One region of the Cupriavidus sp. UYPR2.512 genome, then DNA from elsewhere that is predicted to be linked to it. Evidence: predicted binding sites of a transcription regulator. Region 1 holds the regulator's gene; each other region holds the start of a gene.
What was found. The regulator sigma-54, encoded in region 1, starts transcription at its own class of promoters, with help from an activator protein. The targets are predictions, from matches to a motif close to TGGCANGNAANCTGCTTT.
Positions count from the first base shown of each region.

Region 2: a site for sigma-54 is predicted at 4,151-4,168, ahead of A3A5_RS0125820 (ammonium transporter). Genes of this name have one in related genera too.
Region 3: a site for sigma-54 is predicted at 3,312-3,329, ahead of A3A5_RS0125505 (circularly permuted type 2 ATP-grasp protein). Genes of this name have one in related genera too.

Region 1 is NZ_KB902909.1:40,900-46,406, reverse strand. Features, by position in the region: gene ptsN (PTS IIA-like nitrogen regulatory protein PtsN) at 40-495, opposite strand; gene hpf (ribosome hibernation-promoting factor, HPF/YfiA family) at 950-1,300, opposite strand; gene A3A5_RS0110210 (RNA polymerase factor sigma-54) at 1,349-2,830, opposite strand; gene lptB (LPS export ABC transporter ATP-binding protein) at 2,965-3,765, opposite strand; gene lptA (lipopolysaccharide transport periplasmic protein LptA) at 3,823-4,473, opposite strand; gene lptC (LPS export ABC transporter periplasmic protein LptC) at 4,574-5,203, opposite strand; gene A3A5_RS0110190 (SIS domain-containing protein) at 5,247-5,507, opposite strand, start outside.
Region 2 is NZ_KB903152.1:7,498-13,004, forward strand. Features, by position in the region: gene A3A5_RS0125795 (class I adenylate-forming enzyme family protein) at 1-1,280, shown strand, start outside; gene A3A5_RS0125800 (phosphatase PAP2 family protein) at 1,328-2,170, shown strand; gene A3A5_RS0125805 (CreA family protein) at 2,215-2,697, opposite strand; gene A3A5_RS0125810 (acyl-CoA thioesterase) at 2,712-3,197, opposite strand; gene A3A5_RS0125815 (HU family DNA-binding protein) at 3,409-3,690, opposite strand; gene A3A5_RS0125820 (ammonium transporter) at 4,200-5,402, shown strand.
Region 3 is NZ_KB903151.1:211,508-217,014, reverse strand. Features, by position in the region: gene A3A5_RS0125515 (transglutaminase family protein) at 1-545, opposite strand, end outside; gene A3A5_RS0125510 (alpha-E domain-containing protein) at 593-1,546, opposite strand; gene A3A5_RS0125505 (circularly permuted type 2 ATP-grasp protein) at 1,614-3,089, opposite strand; gene A3A5_RS0125500 (gluconokinase) at 3,421-3,927, opposite strand; gene edd (phosphogluconate dehydratase) at 4,078-5,507, opposite strand, start outside.

The DNA of each region.
Region 1 (5,507 bases):
CTGCCCGGTCTGGTGCCGGCCCGCTTGGGGATCAGGGGATCAGGGATGCCATGCGATCAGCAACTGATGGACGGCATCGGGCGTGGGCAGCGTGGCCAGCCCTTCACGCATGTCGCGGTCGGAAAGCAGTTGCGCGATTTCTGACAGGATTTCCAGGTGTTGCTGCGTAGCCTGTTCGGGCACCAGCAGGAAGATCAGCAGCGATACCGGCTTGCCATCCGGCGATTCGAACGGAATCGGCTCGGCCAGGCGCATGAAGGCGGCCAGCGGCTGCTTCAGGCCCTTGATGCGGCCGTGCGGGATCGCCACGCCGGCGCCCAGGCCGGTGGATCCCAGCGACTCGCGCGCGAACAGGTTGTCCGTCACGATGGCGCGCGCCACGCCATGGTTGTTCTCGAAGAGGAGCCCGGCCTGCTCGAATACACGCTTCTTGCTGGTGACGCTGACGTCGAGGTTGATGTTGCCGGGTGGCAGCAATTTGGCCAAACGATTCATGGGCGATGCGCAGGATTTCAGTTAGCGGGCGGATCGTTCCGCCGGGCAGGGGCTGGCTCCGGGGCTGCCGTTGGCCTGGCCGGAGGCGTCCGGCCCATTATAGAGCAGCGACTACCCCCGCATTGTGCAGCGCAGCGGAGCAAGCCGGTGCAGAACGATACATAGTGATGCAATCGTGCCTCCGGGCCGGGAGCCGGCGCACCGGTGTGGGGCGCGGCCAGGATTCCCTCTCTTTGTATGGCGCAGCATACACCTTGGCGCCGCGCTTGCGAACACTCTTGCCCATTCGGGTGAAAAGCGTTGGCTCCGGCGCCACAGCCGGGCCGCACCACCAGTGCGGGCGCGGCATGCCGGCGGCAACCCGGATCGCGAGGGCGCAAAAAAGCCGCGCTTGGTGCGCGGCTTGCCTGTTGAATCCTGATTCAGCAGCCCGCTGCGGGGCTGCCGGGCACGGTCATTGCTGCATTTGCGCTGCGGCCATCTGGTACTTGACCGCTTCGCGGTCGTGGCCTTGCACGCGATCCTTGTAGCGGATCACCTGACGGTCCAGCTTGTCGACGAGTGCGTCGATCGCTGCATATAGGTCTTCGTGATGCGCCTCGACAAAGATGTCCTTGCCCTTGAGATGTAGATTGATTTCCGCGTACTGCCGCCGGTCCTTTTCCTTGTGGTTGTCGACAGAGAGCAGCACGCTAACGCCAATGACCTGATCGAAATGCCTGACGATTCGCTCCAGCTTCGTTTCCACGTACTCACGCAGAGGGGGCGTGATGTCCAGGTGGTGTCCACTGATCTTGAAGTTCATAGCGCTTCTCCTTCTGAAAGAGCCTCACCAGGCAGGCGGTGGGCTCGGCTACAAAGACTTGCGGAGATTGACTGCGGGGATCTTCAGGGCTTCGCGATACTTGGCAACAGTGCGGCGCGCAACAACAAAGCCTTGCTCACCCAGCAGTTCGGCAATGCGACTGTCGGAAAGGGGATTCCTCGGGTCTTCGGCTCCTATCAGTTGCTTGATCAAGGCGCGGATGGCCGTTGATGAAGCCGCGCCACCGGTTTCGGTGGACACGTGGCTGCCGAAGAAGTACTTCAGTTCGAAAGTACCCATCGGCGTTGCCATGTATTTATTGGTCGTCACCCGGGAGATGGTTGACTCGTGTAAACCCAGTGTATCGGCAATCTCCCGCAAAACCAAGGGGCGCATGGCGATTTCGCCGTGGCTGAAAAAGTTCTTTTGACGCTCGACAATGGCCTGCGAGACACGCAGGATTGTGTCGAACCTTTGCTGGATGTTCTTGATCAGCCAGCGAGCTTCCTGCAGCTTCTGCTGCAGCCCGGCCGTGCCGGACTCACCCTTCGCGCCACGCAGGATCTGTGCATACATATCATTGATGCGCAGCCTCGGCATCACATCCGGATTGAGCTGCGCGATCCAGCCGCCGCCGCTCTTGCGCACGAACACGTCCGGCACCACGAAGTCGGCCTCCGGGCGGCTGTATGCATGGCCGGGGTAGGGCGCCAGCGAGCGGATCAGTTCGTGTGCGGACTTCAGCGCCACTTCATCGACCTGCAACGCCTTCTTCAGCCGCGTGTAGTCGCGTACTGCCAGCAACTCGAGGTGGTTGGTGACGATGTTCAGTGCCAGTTCGCGCTGCGGGTGCGTCAGGCGCCGCAACTGCAGGCCCAGGCATTCGGCGGCGTTGCGCGCGCCCACGCCGGGCGGGTCGAAGCTCTGCAGCAGCGTAAGAACTGCGTGGACTTCCTCGATCTCGAACTCGAGTTCTTCCGGCAACTCCGTGCAGATCTCCTCAAGCGATGCGCTCAGGTAGCCATCGTCGTCGAGCGATTCGATCAGGAAGATGGCCAGGCCCTTGTCGCGTGTCGAGATCTTCAGCGGCGTGAGCTGCTCCATCAGGTACTCGCGCAGCGTGGGCTCGGCTTCGCGCAGCTGCATCGGTGTTTTTTCGTCCTCGTCGCCCTGGGGGCGGCGGGCAAAGTCGTCCAGGCTCCAGTCGCCGCTGCCATAGTCGTCGCCGTTGCCGCTGTCGCCATAGCTGTCATCGTCACCCGCGCCGTCGGCGCGGGCGTCGCCATTGCCCTGGGGCTCTGCCGGGGCGGGCGCCGGTGCGCTCTGCAGGTTCACCGAGCCGTCGGGCGCAACGCGCAGCGGGCTTTCAATCCAGTCGTTCTCGCGCTCGAGCAGCGGGTTTTCCGTCAGCGCCTGTTCGACCTCTTGCTGCAGTTCCAGCGTGGAGAGCTGCAGCAGCCGGATCGACTGCTGCAGTTGCGGGGTCAGGGCCAGATGCTGGGAAAGGCGGAGCTGTAGCGACGGTTTCATGCGACCTATTCTATGCGCATCTTTCCGTTGTTGGAACGGAAATTGCTATCGCTTGTGCGGTCTGATCGCCGCTGGCTGTGGGAGGTCCCACGCGCGCCCGCGAAGAGGCCTGCCGCTCCGGGCAGGCCGCTGCATCACATGCGGAAGTTCTCGCCCAGGTAGACGCGCCGCACTGCGTCATTGGCGATGATTTCCTCGGGCTGGCCCGCGGCCAGCACCGTGCCTTCGCTGATGATGTAGGCGTGGTCGCAGATGCCGAGCGTCTCACGCACGTTGTGGTCAGTGATCAGCACGCCGATATTGCGTGCCTTGAGGAAGCTGACGATGCGCTGGATCTCGCCCACGGCGATCGGGTCCACGCCGGCGAAGGGTTCGTCCAGCAGGATGAAGCGCGGCGACGACGCCAGCGCGCGCGCGATTTCCACGCGGCGGCGCTCACCGCCCGACAGCGACAGCGCCGGGTTGTTGCGCAGGTGCGCGATCTGCAGGTCGTCCAGCAATGTATCCAGGCGGCGCTCGATCTCGGCCTTGGCCAGAGGCTTGCCCTTGTCCAGCTGCAGCTCCAGCACCGCGCGGATGTTCTCTTCGACATTGAGCTTGCGGAACACCGAGGCTTCCTGCGGCAGGTACGACAGCCCCATGCGCGCGCGCTCATGGATCGGCAGGCCGCTGATGTGATCGCCGTCGAGCACAATATCGCCTTCGTCCAGCGCCACCAGGCCCACGATCATGTAGAACGACGTGGTCTTGCCCGCGCCGTTGGGGCCGAGCAGGCCGACCACCTCGCCGCTCTTCACGTCGAGCGAGACGTCCTTGACCACCGTGCGCGAGCCATAGCGCTTCTTCAGGTGGCGCACGACCAGCGTGCTGCCCCCGGGAAGGATCGAGGAGGCTTCGACGGAAGGCTTGTCGGCGATGGTTGCGGTATCGGTCATAGGCACAGTCAGGCGTTCAGGCGTTTCTGGCGCGGGCAGGCAGGCCGGCGCCAGGCGTCAGGGTTTGTTGGCAGGCGCGGGCGCCGGCTTCAGGTCCAGCGGCGAGCCGCCGCTGCCCGTGGCGCCGGCCTTCTGGTCCTGGCGCGGCGACAGCACCGCGCGCACGCGGCCGGACGGATTGGCGGCCGCGGCGTCGCCACTACCGCCGCCGGCGGCCGTGTAGAACTCCTTGCGGCTGTCGTAGGTCAGCACCGCGCCGCGGATCTCGTCGACCTGCTTGGCACCCTGCAGGCGCGCCATGCGGGCATTGCCGATCAGCTTGGAGTACTCCTGCTTGCCGTCGTACTCGATGCGGTCGCCCCAGCCGTCGATGTATTCGTCGACGCCTTCACGCTTCTGCCGGATGTAGGCCTGCTTGCCCGGCTTGGCGGTGGCCACCGCGAACTGGTAGCCCTCGGGGTCGGTGCGCAGTTCGGCGGCGTCGGACTTCAGAATCATGGTGCCCTTGGTCAGCACCACGTTGCCGCTCAGCGTATAGATCTGCTTGACGTCGTCGTAGCTGGCGTTGTCCGCCTCCAGCACCATCGGCTTGTCGCGGTCCGCGCGCTCGGCCAGGGCGGGCTGGGCCAGCAGGCCGAAGGCCATGGCCAGGGCGAGCAGGGCCGGGGCGGTGCGTCGACGGGACGATGTCGTCAGGGAAGCAGTCATGTTGGCAGGGGTTGCTTGAGGGCGTCTGGGTACGTTGGTGCGGGTTCGTGCGGACCGGCCGCGCATGCCGGCACTGCGTGCGCGGCCCCCGGGCCGGGGCTCAGGACCCCGGCGCGCGGCCCGGGGTCGGCCCGGTGATAATGGTGCCGCGTACATTGCCGAGCAATTGTACTTCGCGCGTGACGTTGTTGAAGATCAGGCCGTTGGCGGTCATCACCGACGGGCCGCGCGTAAGCTTGACCGGCTTGTCGGTCTTGACGATGTCGTCATTGACCAGCAGCTGGAAATAACTGGATGCGGCGGTCAGCTGCGGGTCCTTGGACACGTCCACGCCCTGCTGGCGCATGACGAAGCCGTTGCCGTACAGGTCGATCACCGAGCCCTCGGCGTTCATGCGGCCCATATCGGCGCGGGCTGTGACCGGCGGGCGGTCCGGCTCGTACGCGCGCATGGCGGGCCGGGTCACCTCGTAGGTCTGGTCGTCCTCGAAATGGACCATGCGATCGCCGGTGAAGCGGATCTTGGTGCTGCCGTCCGGCGCCAGCTCGGTGGCCGAGAAGCGGTCCATGAAGTAATCAGGCTCGTGCTTCCTGGTGCTTTGCGCGGCCAGGTCTTCCTTGGGGGAGTTGATCTGGACCAGCCAGAACGTGCTGCCCGCCACGAAGGCCATCAGCAGCAGCGGCAGCAGCCGCATGACGATGCCGCTGAGGGAGGCGAGGAGTGCCTGCATGGTGTCCTTGGCGTTGTGCCGGTTGCGGCGGGCCCGCGCCCGCTCAGATGACCTTGGCGCGGGTCAGGTCGTGGATATGCAGCGCGCCCGTCAGGCGGCCGTCGTCATCCACCACCAGCAGCTGGTTGATGCGGTTGGCTTCCATCACCTGCACCGCTTCGACGGCGAGCTGGTTCTCGTTGACCACGTGCGGGCTGCGGTGCATGACCTCGCCGATGGGCACGGTCTTCCAGTCGCGCGGGGTTTCCAGCAGGCGGCGCAGGTCGCCGTCGGTGAAGACGCCGATGGCGTGTCCGTCCGGGTC
Region 2 (5,507 bases), on a different contig from region 1:
TCGACCGCATCCTGGAACACCTGCCGGGCTGCCCGGCGCTGGAACGCGTCTATGCTTCACGTGCCGGCGGCACCGCGGCCGAGCCGCGCGTGGTCCCGCTGGAGAGCGTGATCGGCAGCCCGGCTGACTGGGCCGCGCTGCCGGACCAGGCGCCGCCGCAGGTCGACATCGATCCGGACGACGACGCCACCATCTTCTACACCTCGGGCACCACCGGCAAACCCAAGGGCGCGCTCGGCACGCACCGCAACTCCACCAACGTGGCAGTCGCCGGCAGCTTCAGCCCGATCCGCAACCTGTTGCGCCGGGGCGAGCCGATTCCCGCGCCCGACCCCGCCGCGCCGCAAAAGGCCATGCTGCTGGCGGTGCCGTTCTTCCACGTCACCGGCTGCATGGCGGTGCTCAACGGCGCCATCGCCACCGGCGGCAAGATCGTGCTGATGCACCGCTGGGACGCGCTGCGCGGCATGGAACTGATCGAGCGCGAGCGCTGCACCGCGGCCGGCGGCGTGCCCACCATCGCATGGCAGATCCTGGAGCATCCGGAGCGCGGCCGCTTCGACCTGTCCTCGCTGGAGAACGTCAACTACGGCGGCGCGCCGGCATCGCCTGAACTGGTGCGGCGCATCGGCGAGATATTCCCGCTGGCCGCACCCGGCATCGGCTGGGGCATGACGGAAACGTCGTCCACCTTCACCAGCCACAGCGCCGAGGAATACGTGATGCGCCCGGACAGCAGCGGTCCGGCGCTGCCGATCGGCGAGATGAAGGTGGTGGACGGGCTAGGCCGCGCGTTGCCGCCCGGCGAAACCGGCGAGCTGATGGCGCGCGGCGCCAATGTCGTGCGCGGCTACTGGAACAAGCCCGAGGCCACGGCGCAGACCTTTGCCGACGGCTGGCTGCGCACCGGCGACATTGCGCGGCTGGATGAGGAAGGCTACGTCTATATCGTCGACCGGATGAAGGACATGCTGATCCGCGGTGGCGAGAACATCTACTGCATCGAGGTGGAAAGCACCCTGTACGAGCATCCGGCGGTGATGGATGCCGCGGTAGTCGGGCTCGCGCACAAGACGCTGGGCGAAGAGCCGGCCGCGGTGGTCAGCCTGAAGCCCGGCATGCAGGCGAGCGAGGCCGTTCTGCAGGATTTCGTGCGCACGCGGCTGGCGGCATTCAAGGTGCCGGTGCGTATCCTGATTTACCAGGAGATGCTGCCGCGCAATGCCAATGGCAAGATCCTGAAGTCGAACCTGCGCAAGCTGTTCGACGCGGCCGCCTGACTCGCGGCAGGACAGCCGACTCGACAAAAACAACAAGGAATAACAAATTGACGGAACCAGCAAAGCGTGACCACTCCCTGTCCACGCCAGTGCGGGCACCTATCGCCGTGGCACTCGCCGCCCTGGTGGCGGGCTGCGCCGCCGGCGGCACCAACCTGTCCGCGGTGCCAGAGCTGCGCCCCGGCGTTGCGGCAGGGTACCTGGCGGCCGATGCGCGCCCGGACAGCCTGAAGCTGCTGCCCGGGCCGCCGGCGCAGGGCTCGCCCGCCCTGGCGCTGGATGAAGACGCCGCACGCCAGGCCGGCACGTTGCGCGGCTCGGCGCGCTGGCAACTGGCTACCGAAGATGCCGTGCTGACGTTCCCCCGGGCCGCCGGCGCGTTCTCATGCGCGCTGGGCGTGCCGGTCAGCGAGAAGGACACGCCCTACCTGAACATCCTGCTGCGGCGCAGCCTGGCCGATGCCGGCCTGTCCACCTACGGCGTCAAGGACCGCTACAAGCGCACCCGCCCCTTTGTGGCCAACAAGACGCCGATGTGCACGCCGGCCGAGGCCGCCAAGCTGGAAAAGGACGGCTCGTACCCGTCCGGCCACAGCGCCATCGGCTGGGCCTGGGCGCTGATCCTGGCGGAGGTCGAGCCGGAACGCGCCAATGACATCCTGGCGCGCGGGCGCGCGTTCGGTCAGAGCCGCGTGGTCTGCAACGTGCACTGGCAAAGCGATGTCAACGAGGGCCGCATGATGGCCGCGGCAACGGTGGCGCGGCTGCATGCCGATCCCACCTTCCGCGCCGACCTGGACAAGGCCCGCCGCGAAGTGGCGGCGGCACGCGCCAGCGGCGCGCGCCCGTCGCGCGACTGCCAGGCGGAGAGCGCAGCGCTGGCCCCCTGATCCGCCTGGTGCCGGGCCGGCTACTGCACGGGTTACTTCACGGGTTACTTCACCGGGATGGACGTGCCGGCCGGCACCGGCACGGCGGTGACGCTGTTCTGCGGGCTGCCGCTGACAATGCGGTCGGAGTACGTCAGGTATACCAGCGTATTGCGCTTGCGGTCGACCGCGCGCACGACGTGCAGGACCTTGAACAGGATAGACATGCGTTCGGAGAAGACGTTGTCCTGTTGCCGGATCGGCCCCTTGAAGGCGATCGTGCCTACCTGCCGGCAGGCGATCGATGCCTCCGGCGGGTCTTCGGCCATGCCCAGCTGGCCCTTGATGCCGCCCGTGCGGGCACGCGACACATAGCAGGTCACGCCATCCACCTGGGGGTCGTCATAGGCTTCGATCACGACCTTGTCAGAGCCGGTCATGCGGAAATTGGTGCTGACGCTGCCGATCTCCTCGGCGTGGGCGCCCGCGGCAGCCGCCAGACAGGCGACGGCCAGGGCCGTGCGGACGCGATTGCAGTTGCGCTTCATGGCGTAGTCGGTATTCAGGTCACCGACGACTTGATGTCGTCGTGGCGCTTTTCCATTTCCTGGCGCAGCGCGCGGCGCTGCTGGGCGGCGGCAAAGCGCTGGCGCTCCACCTCGTCGCGCGGCTCCAGCGGCGGCACCTCGGCCGGCGCGCCGTTGTCGTCCACGGCCACCATGGTGAAGTAGCAGCTGTTGGTATGCCGCACCAGCTTGCTGCGGATGTTCTCGGTCACCACCTTGATGCCGATTTCCATCGAACTGCGGCCGGTGAAGTTGACCGAGGCCAGGAAGGTCACCAGCTCGCCCACGTGGATCGGCTGGCGGAACACCACCTGATCGACCGACAGCGTCACCACGTAGCGGCCGGCGTAGCGGCTGGCGCAGGCATAGGCAACCATGTCCAGGTACTTGAGGATGGTGCCGCCGTGGACGTTGCCGGAGAAGTTGGCCATGTCCGGCGTCATCAGCACGGTCATGGAAAGCTGGTGGGACTGGTCGTTCATGATGCGGGTACGGATTGCGGGGCGGGGTTTCAGGGGCGAACCTGCGAGGGCGGCATTGCCTGAATGCAATGGCCGGAACGCTGGCGCCGGCAGTTTAACCCGGATCGTGCCCGCCGTTGCCGGCGGCCGCCCCGTGCCGGCAGGCGTGGCCGTGCCAGGCAACAAAAAAGCGGCCTGCAAGGCCGCTTTTCACGCTGTGGACGCAAATTGCTTACTTCTTCTTGTTCACCGCGTCCTTGAAACCCTGCCCGGCAGAGAACTTGACCGTCTTGGCGGCCGGGATCTTGATGGTCTCACCGGTACGCGGATTGCGGCCGGTGCGGGCGGCGCGTTTGCCGGCGCTGAAGCTGCCAAAGCCCACCAGCGTCACCGAATCGCCCTTTGCCACTGCCTTCTTGATACTGTCCAGCGCTGCGTTGAGCGCACGCTCGGCGGCGGCATTGCTCAGTTCTGCTTCCGCGGCGATGGCCGATACCAGTTCACCTTTATTCATGGCTGATTTCCCTTGTTGGTCGTCGTCACCGATGTGCGTGCCTCGCGGCAAAGCCATCGATCGGCGCAGTCTAATCTGCCCGTCGCGCGTAGAGCAATCCCCAGTGGCACCAATGCGACAAAAAAACCCGCAAATCCTTGCTTGAGGCCGGTTAGCGGGCAATTTCCCACGCTGTTCCCGCTTGCCTGAAGCCGGCTTTGCCTGGCCATCATGCCGCGCGGCAACGCCGGGCCGGCCCGCGCTTGGGGCAAACCAAAGCAGCATAGAACAAATTCCCACAAATGGGGCGACGCACCATAAAGGTTCAGCGTGTGCCGCCGCCGCGCGCCATTTCGGCGCATTCGAACCACCGCGGGGATGCCAGCGGCAACGTTGCCAACAACGCCGACCTGCCTGCACGCGGCATTCCGGTGCGGTTTTACCCGACAAGGTGCACCTGGCACCAGGATGTGGCAATTGCTGGAATGCTTTTTGCATACCCATGCTCCCATTTTGAGCATGAGGTCACTATGGACAACTGGAAGACCGGCACCGACGCCCTGTTTATCCTGCTAGGCGCCATCATGGTGCTGGCGATGCACGCCGGCTTTGCCTTCCTGGAACTGGGCACGGTGCGCAAGAAGAACCAGGTCAACGCACTGGTAAAGATCCTGGTGGATTTTGCGGTTTCAACCATCGCCTATTTCTTTATCGGCTACACCATTGCGTACGGCGTGCAATTCATGTCCGGGGCCGAAACGCTGGCGCAGAAGAACGGTTACGAACTGGTCAAGTTCTTTTTCCTGGCGACATTTGCCGCGGCCATTCCGGCGATTATCTCGGGCGGTATTGCCGAGCGTTCACGCTTCAATCCGCAGCTGCTCGCCACCTTTGTGCTGGTGGGTTTTGTCTATCCGTTCTTCGAAGGCATCGCCTGGAACCAGCGCTATGGCGTGCAGGACTGGATCACGCGCGTGGCCGGCGCACCGTTCCATGACTTTGCCGGCTCGGTGGTGGTGCATGCGCTGGGCGGCTGGATCGCGCTGCCCGCGGTGCTGCTGCTGGGCGCGCGGCGCGGGCGCTACCAGAAGGACGGCCGCATCAGCGCCCATCCGCCCTCAAACATCCCGTTCCTGGCGCTGGGCGCCTGGGTGCTGGCGGTGGGCTGGTTCGGCTTCAACGTCATGAGCGCGCAGACGGTCGACAAGGTCAGCGGCCTGGTGGCGATCAACTCGCTGATGGCAATGGCCGGCGGCACGCTGGCGGCCTGGGCGGCCGGGCGCAACGACCCGGGCTTTGCCTACAACGGCCCGCTGGCCGGGCTGGTGGCGGTATGCGCGGGCTCGGACCTGATGCACCCGCTCGGCGCGCTGATCACCGGCGCGGTGGCTGGCGCGCTCTTTGTCTATATGTTCACGCTGGCGCAGAACAAATGGCATATCGATGACGTGCTCGGCGTGTGGCCGCTGCACGGGCTGTGCGGCGCCTGGGGCGGCATTGCCGCGGGCATCTTCGGGGCCAGGGCGCTGGGCGGGCTGGGCGGCGTGTCGCTGGGCGCGCAGGCAATCGGCACCGTGCTTGGCATCGTGGTGGCAATGGCCGGCGGCACCCTGGTATACGGTGCGCTGAAGAAGCTGATTGGCATCCGGCTGGATGCCGAAGGCGAATTCAACGGTGCGGACCTGACCTTGCACCGGATTTCGGCAACCCCGGAACGGGAAACCAACTGGTAATCGCGTTCGGGCCATCCTGATGGAAACAGACAAGCTGCGCAGAGCAGCTTGTCTTAACAATAATTTGCTTGCGCTTCGGGCATGGCGTCTCAATAATTGCCGTGC
Region 3 (5,507 bases), on a different contig from region 1:
ACCTGCGCCTGGTCCTGGCACACGCCGCTGCCCAGGCTGAAGGCCTCGGCTGCCGAAGTGCCGACGTCAGTGGTGTTGGGCTTGTAGCGCACCCGCTCAGCAATCCCCTGGGCCAGCGCCAGCAGCGCCGGAATCTCGTGCCCGGCCGCCAGGAACGGAGCGGCAAACGCCTGCATCTCCGGCGGCGCCGAGGTCAGTGGCGTGCTGCCGAGGAAGTACAGCGGCGACACCCGGGACTCGCCGGGGGGCGGGGCGTCACAGAACGCATGGTGGCCATCCCGGTCGAGGTCGCCATGCGGCGGCAGCACTTCCACCTCCCCGCTGGCTTCGATCGAGATGGTGCTGGTCGGTCCGGCCACTGTGAAGTTGTGCACGATGTTGCCGAAGCCATCGTGCGCCGCCGACGGATTGCCAGGCGCGGCCAGTTGCCAGCGGTGCACGGTCTGCAGCGGGCCCGAACGCGGCTCGAGCCGCACTTCGTGCACGCTGCGGCGCACCGGCCCGGCATAGCGGTAGACAGTATGGTGATGGATCTTGTATTTCACGGTATCAGGGCGCGGCGGCGGCACATGGAGGCTGCCGGCGGCCCATTTCAGGCAGCCAGCAGCGGCACGAGGAAGTCCCGGCTGATGCCATTGCCGAGATCGCCGATGCGCTCCAGGAAGCTGGTCAGGTACGGGTGCAGGCCGACCGCGAAAATATCGTCGATGCGCGCGTACTTCAGGTCGGCGTGGAGTTTACCAGCCTGGCGCTCAGTTTCCGCCGATTGCTGGTTGCGCACCGTGTGGAGGATGGCCACCACCTCGTCCATGCTCGACACCAGCGAGCGCGGCATGTCGGGCCGCAGAATCAGCAGCTCGGCCACACGCTGCGGCGTAATGACCGCGCGATAGACCTTGCGGTAGACCTCGAAGCCCGATACCGAGCGCAGCACCGCGGCCCAGTGATAGAAATCGTTCTGGTCCCGGTTGGCATCGCTCTCGTCGCTGCCCGATGCCTGGAACTTGACGTCGAGTATCCGCGCGGTGTTGTCGGCGCGCTCCAGAAACGTGCCCAGCCGCATGAAGTGGAAGGCATCGTCCTTGAGCATGGTGCCGAACTGGACCCCGCGCGCCAGGTGCGAGCGGAACTTGACCCACTCGAAGAAGCGCGACGGGTCTTCCTTCAGCACGCCGTCGGCGATCAGGCGCTGCACCTCCAGCCAGGTGGTGTTGACGGTCTCCCAGACCTCGGTGGTCAGCGAGCCGCGCACCGCGCGCGCGTTCTCGCGCGCCGCGCGCAGGCAGCTCATGATGGACGAGGCGTTGGTCATGTCGCGCACCATGAAGTCGATCACATCATCGCGCGACAGCAGTCCGTACTTGTGGTCGAAAACGTCGGTCAGTTCGGAGATATCGAGCATGGCCCACCAGCCCTGCTCGGCCACCTCGGCCGATTGCGGCAAGAGCGAGGTCTGGTAGTTGACGTCGAGCATGCGCGCGGTGTTCTCCGCGCGCTCGGTGTAGCGGGCCATCCAGAACAGGTGGTCGGCGGTGCGGCTCAGCATGCGGGCTCTCCTGGCGTGGCGGCGGTCGCCATGGCGGTCATTGCGGCGGTCATCAAGTGGTTCGCGTTCATCGTTCCAGCACCCAGGTGTCCTTGGTGCCGCCCCCTTGCGAGGAATTCACCACCAGCGAGCCTTCGCGCAGCGCCACGCGGGTCAGGCCGCCGGGCACCATGCGCACCTCCTTGCCTGACAGCACGAACGGGCGCAGATCGATATGGCGCGGCGCGATGCCCGACTCCACATAGGTCGGGCAGGTCGACAGCGACAGCGTCGGCTGCGCGATGTACTGCTCCGGGCGCGCCTTCACCACTTCGCGGAAGGCATCGATCTCGGCCCGCGTGGCGGCCGGGCCGACCAGCATGCCGTAGCCGCCGGCGCCGTGGGTTTCCTTGACCACCAGCGCTTCCATATGGTCCAGCACATACTGCAGGTCGTCCGGGCGCCGGCACATATAGGTCGGCACGTTGCTGAGGATCGCCTCTTCGCCCAGGTAGAAGCGGATCATGTCGGGCACGTACGGATAGATCGACTTGTCGTCGGCCACGCCCGTGCCGATGGCGTTGCAGATGGTCACGTTGCCGGCGCGGTAGACCGACAGCAGGCCGGCCGCGCCCAGCGAGGAATCGTGGCGGAACACCAGCGGGTCGAGGAAGTCGTCGTCGACGCGGCGGTAGATCACGTCGACGCGCTGCGGGCCCTGCGTGGTGCGCATGAACAGGTGATCGTCCTCGACGAAGAGATCGCTGCCTTCGACCAGCTCCACGCCCATCTGCTGCGCCAGGAAGGCATGCTCGAAGTAGGCCGAGTTGTACATGCCCGGCGTCAGCACCACCACGGTGGGATCGGCAATGGCCTGCGGCGATACCCCGCGCAGCATGTCGAGCAACAGGTCAGGATAGTGGGCCACCGGCGCCACGCGGTTGCGCGCGAACAGGTCCGGGAACAACCGCATCATCATCTTGCGGTTTTCCAGCATGTACGACACGCCCGAGGGCACGCGCAGGTTGTCTTCCAGCACGTAGAACTCGCCCTCGCCGGCGCGCACCACGTCGATGCCGGCCACGTGCGCATAGATGTCGTGCGGCACGTTTACGCCGAGCATCTCGGGCCGGTACTGGGCGTTGTTGTAGATCTGGTCGGGCGGAATCACGCCGGCGCGGATGATGTCCTGGCCGTGGTAGATGTCGTGGACAAAGCGGTTGAGCGCGGCCACGCGCTGGCGCAGGCCTTTTTCCAGCAGCGCCCATTCGCTGGCCGGGAAGATGCGCGGGATCACGTCGAACGGAATGGTGCGTTCGGTGCCGCTGTTGGCTTCATCCTTGTCGCCATAGACGGCAAAGGTAATGCCCACACGCCGGAAGATCAGGTCGGCCTCGGCGCGCTTGTTGCCCATCGTGCTTTCAGACTGCCGCGCCAGCCAGTCAGCGAAATGCCGGTAATGCGGCCGCGCCGCGCCTTCAGGCAATGCTTGCCCCGCCTGGATGACCCATTGCGCCCCGTCCGTGCGCCAGTCCAGCATCTCGTCGAAATACCGCCCCGCCATGATGGCCGTTCCTCCATGTCGCGGGCTTCCGGTGCTACCGCTTCACTGCGACTTCGGGGTCGCTACCGGCTGCCCTGGTTTTGCCCTGGTTTTCTGTCCCCAGCCCGCCGCGCCTGCCCGTTCGGGGCTCACGGCGATACTGTCGAGTCACTGGCCCTTTCAGCATACCCGTACCGGCGAAACCCGCAAGCTGGCGGGTGCCCGGCCGGCACGGAAAGTGAACTAGCAAGATGTCTGCCAGCGCACGAAAAAACGGCCGCCAGCCTGGCTGGCGGCCGCTTGCGGGCCGAGCGGGAAGGGGCCGGCCGGAACGCCCGGCGAGGTCGGCAGGTCAGCGCGCCGCGCCGGCGCCCTGGGGCACCGTGGCCTGGAGGATGGTGGCGACCAGCGCCTCGGGGGACTGGCGGATGTCGAGCACCAGCGCGTCGCTGGGCTCTTCCAGCGTATCGAACTGGCTTTGCAGCAGGTCGGGGTTGAAGAAGTGTTCCGTGCGCGCGGACAGGCGCGTGCCGATCAGGGACGCATCGCCCTTCATGAAGACGAAGGTCACGCCGCCGTCGGGCGGGGTCAGCCGGTCGCGGTAGGCCTGGCGCAGTGCCGAGCAGGTGAACACATGGGTGCGGCCTTCGGCTCGGGCCGCGTCGATGGCGGCGCGCATGGCCGCCAGCCACGGCCAGCGGTCTTCGTCGGTCAGCGGGATGCCCGCGTGCATCTTGGCCTTGTTGGCGTCGCTGTGGAATGCATCGGCATCATGGAAGCCGCAGCCCAGGCGCTGTGCCAGCAACTGGCCAACCGTGGTCTTGCCGCTGCCGGAAACGCCCATCAGGATATAGATCATGTCTGCTCCGTCGGTCTTGGTATCGGATGGTGTCGCCATCCTTGTCTGTCCTTATCGGTCCAGCCGGACGTCCTTGCGGCGGCGCAAAGACGTCCGGGGGGCGCTGCCGCCCCGCAGGGAACTTCAGGGGAAAATCGGCCTCAGGCCTGGCTATTGTGCGACGGATTGCGCCGCTGCGGTACGTTGGCGCCCGCCTGCGCCGGCCTCGGCATCCGCCTCGGACAGGTCAAGTGCGCTGCCACCCTCTTCCGCGATGCGCGCATGGCGCCGGAACAGGCCAAACAGGCCGCGCCCCAGGCTGAACTGCGCGAAATCGTCGTCCGGCGCCGCGGCCAGCTCGCGCGCCGCGAATTCGCCTTCGTCGCCCAGCCACTGCAGCGTGCCGGCAATGGCATCGACACGGATGCGGTCGCCATCGCGCACGCGCGCCAGCGCGCCACCGGCCAGCGCCTCGGGGCCGACGTGGATCACCGCCGGCACCTTGCCCGACGCGCCGGACATGCGGCCGTCGGTCACCAGCGCCACCTTGTGGCCGGCGTCCTGCAGCGCGCCCAGCACTGGGGTCAGGCGGTGCAGCTCGGGCATGCCGTTGGCGTTCGGCCCCTGGAAACGCACCACCGCGACCAGGTCGCCAGTCAGCTCGCCCGCATCGAAGGCAGCCTGCAGCGCCTCCTGCGCATCGAACACCCGCACTGGCGCCTCCACCACGCGGTGCTCCGGCGCCACCGCCGAGACCTTGATCACGCCACGGCCCAGGTTGCCCTGCATCAGCCGCAGCCCGCCCTCGGCCGAGAAAGGCTCCGCGGCCGTCGCCAGCACCTGCGCGTCGCCGCTGTGCGCGGCGCCGTCGCGCCAGCGCAGCACGCCGTCGGTCATCACCGGCTCCTGCGCATAGCGGGCCAGCCCGGGGCCGGCCACGGTCTGCACGTCCTCATGCAGCAGACCGGCCTGCAGCAGTTCGCGGATAACGAAGCCGGCGCCGCCCGCCGCATGGAAGTGGTTCACATCGGCCGAGCCATTCGGGTAGACGCGCGCCAGCAGCGGCGTGATGCGTGACAGCAGGTCGAAATCATTCCAGTCGATCACGATGCCCGCGGCGCGCGCCATCGCCACCAGGTGGATGGTGTGGTTGGTGGAGCCGCCAGTCGCCAGCAGGCCGACCATGGCGTTGGCAATAGCGCGTTCGTCGACGATGCGCGCCAGCGGCAGGTATTCATCGCCGCGCGCGCGCAGGGCGATCGCGCGTTGCGCGGCCGCCGCGGTCAGCGCATCGCGCAGGCCGCTGTCCGGATGCACGAAGGCCGCGCCCGGCAGGTGCAGGCCCATGATCTCCATCAGGAACTGGTTGCTGTTGGCGGTGCCGTAGAAGGTGCAGGTGCCGGCGCCGTGGTAGGCCTGGCATTCGGCTTCGAGCAGCGCATCGCGCCCGACCTGGCCGGTGGCGTAGAGCTGGCGCACGCGCGCCTTCTCCTTGTTGGGCAGCCCGCTGGCCATCGGGCCCGCCGGCACGAACACCATCGGCAGGTGACCGAACTGCAGCGCGCCCATCAACAGCCCCGGCACGATCTTGTCGCACACGC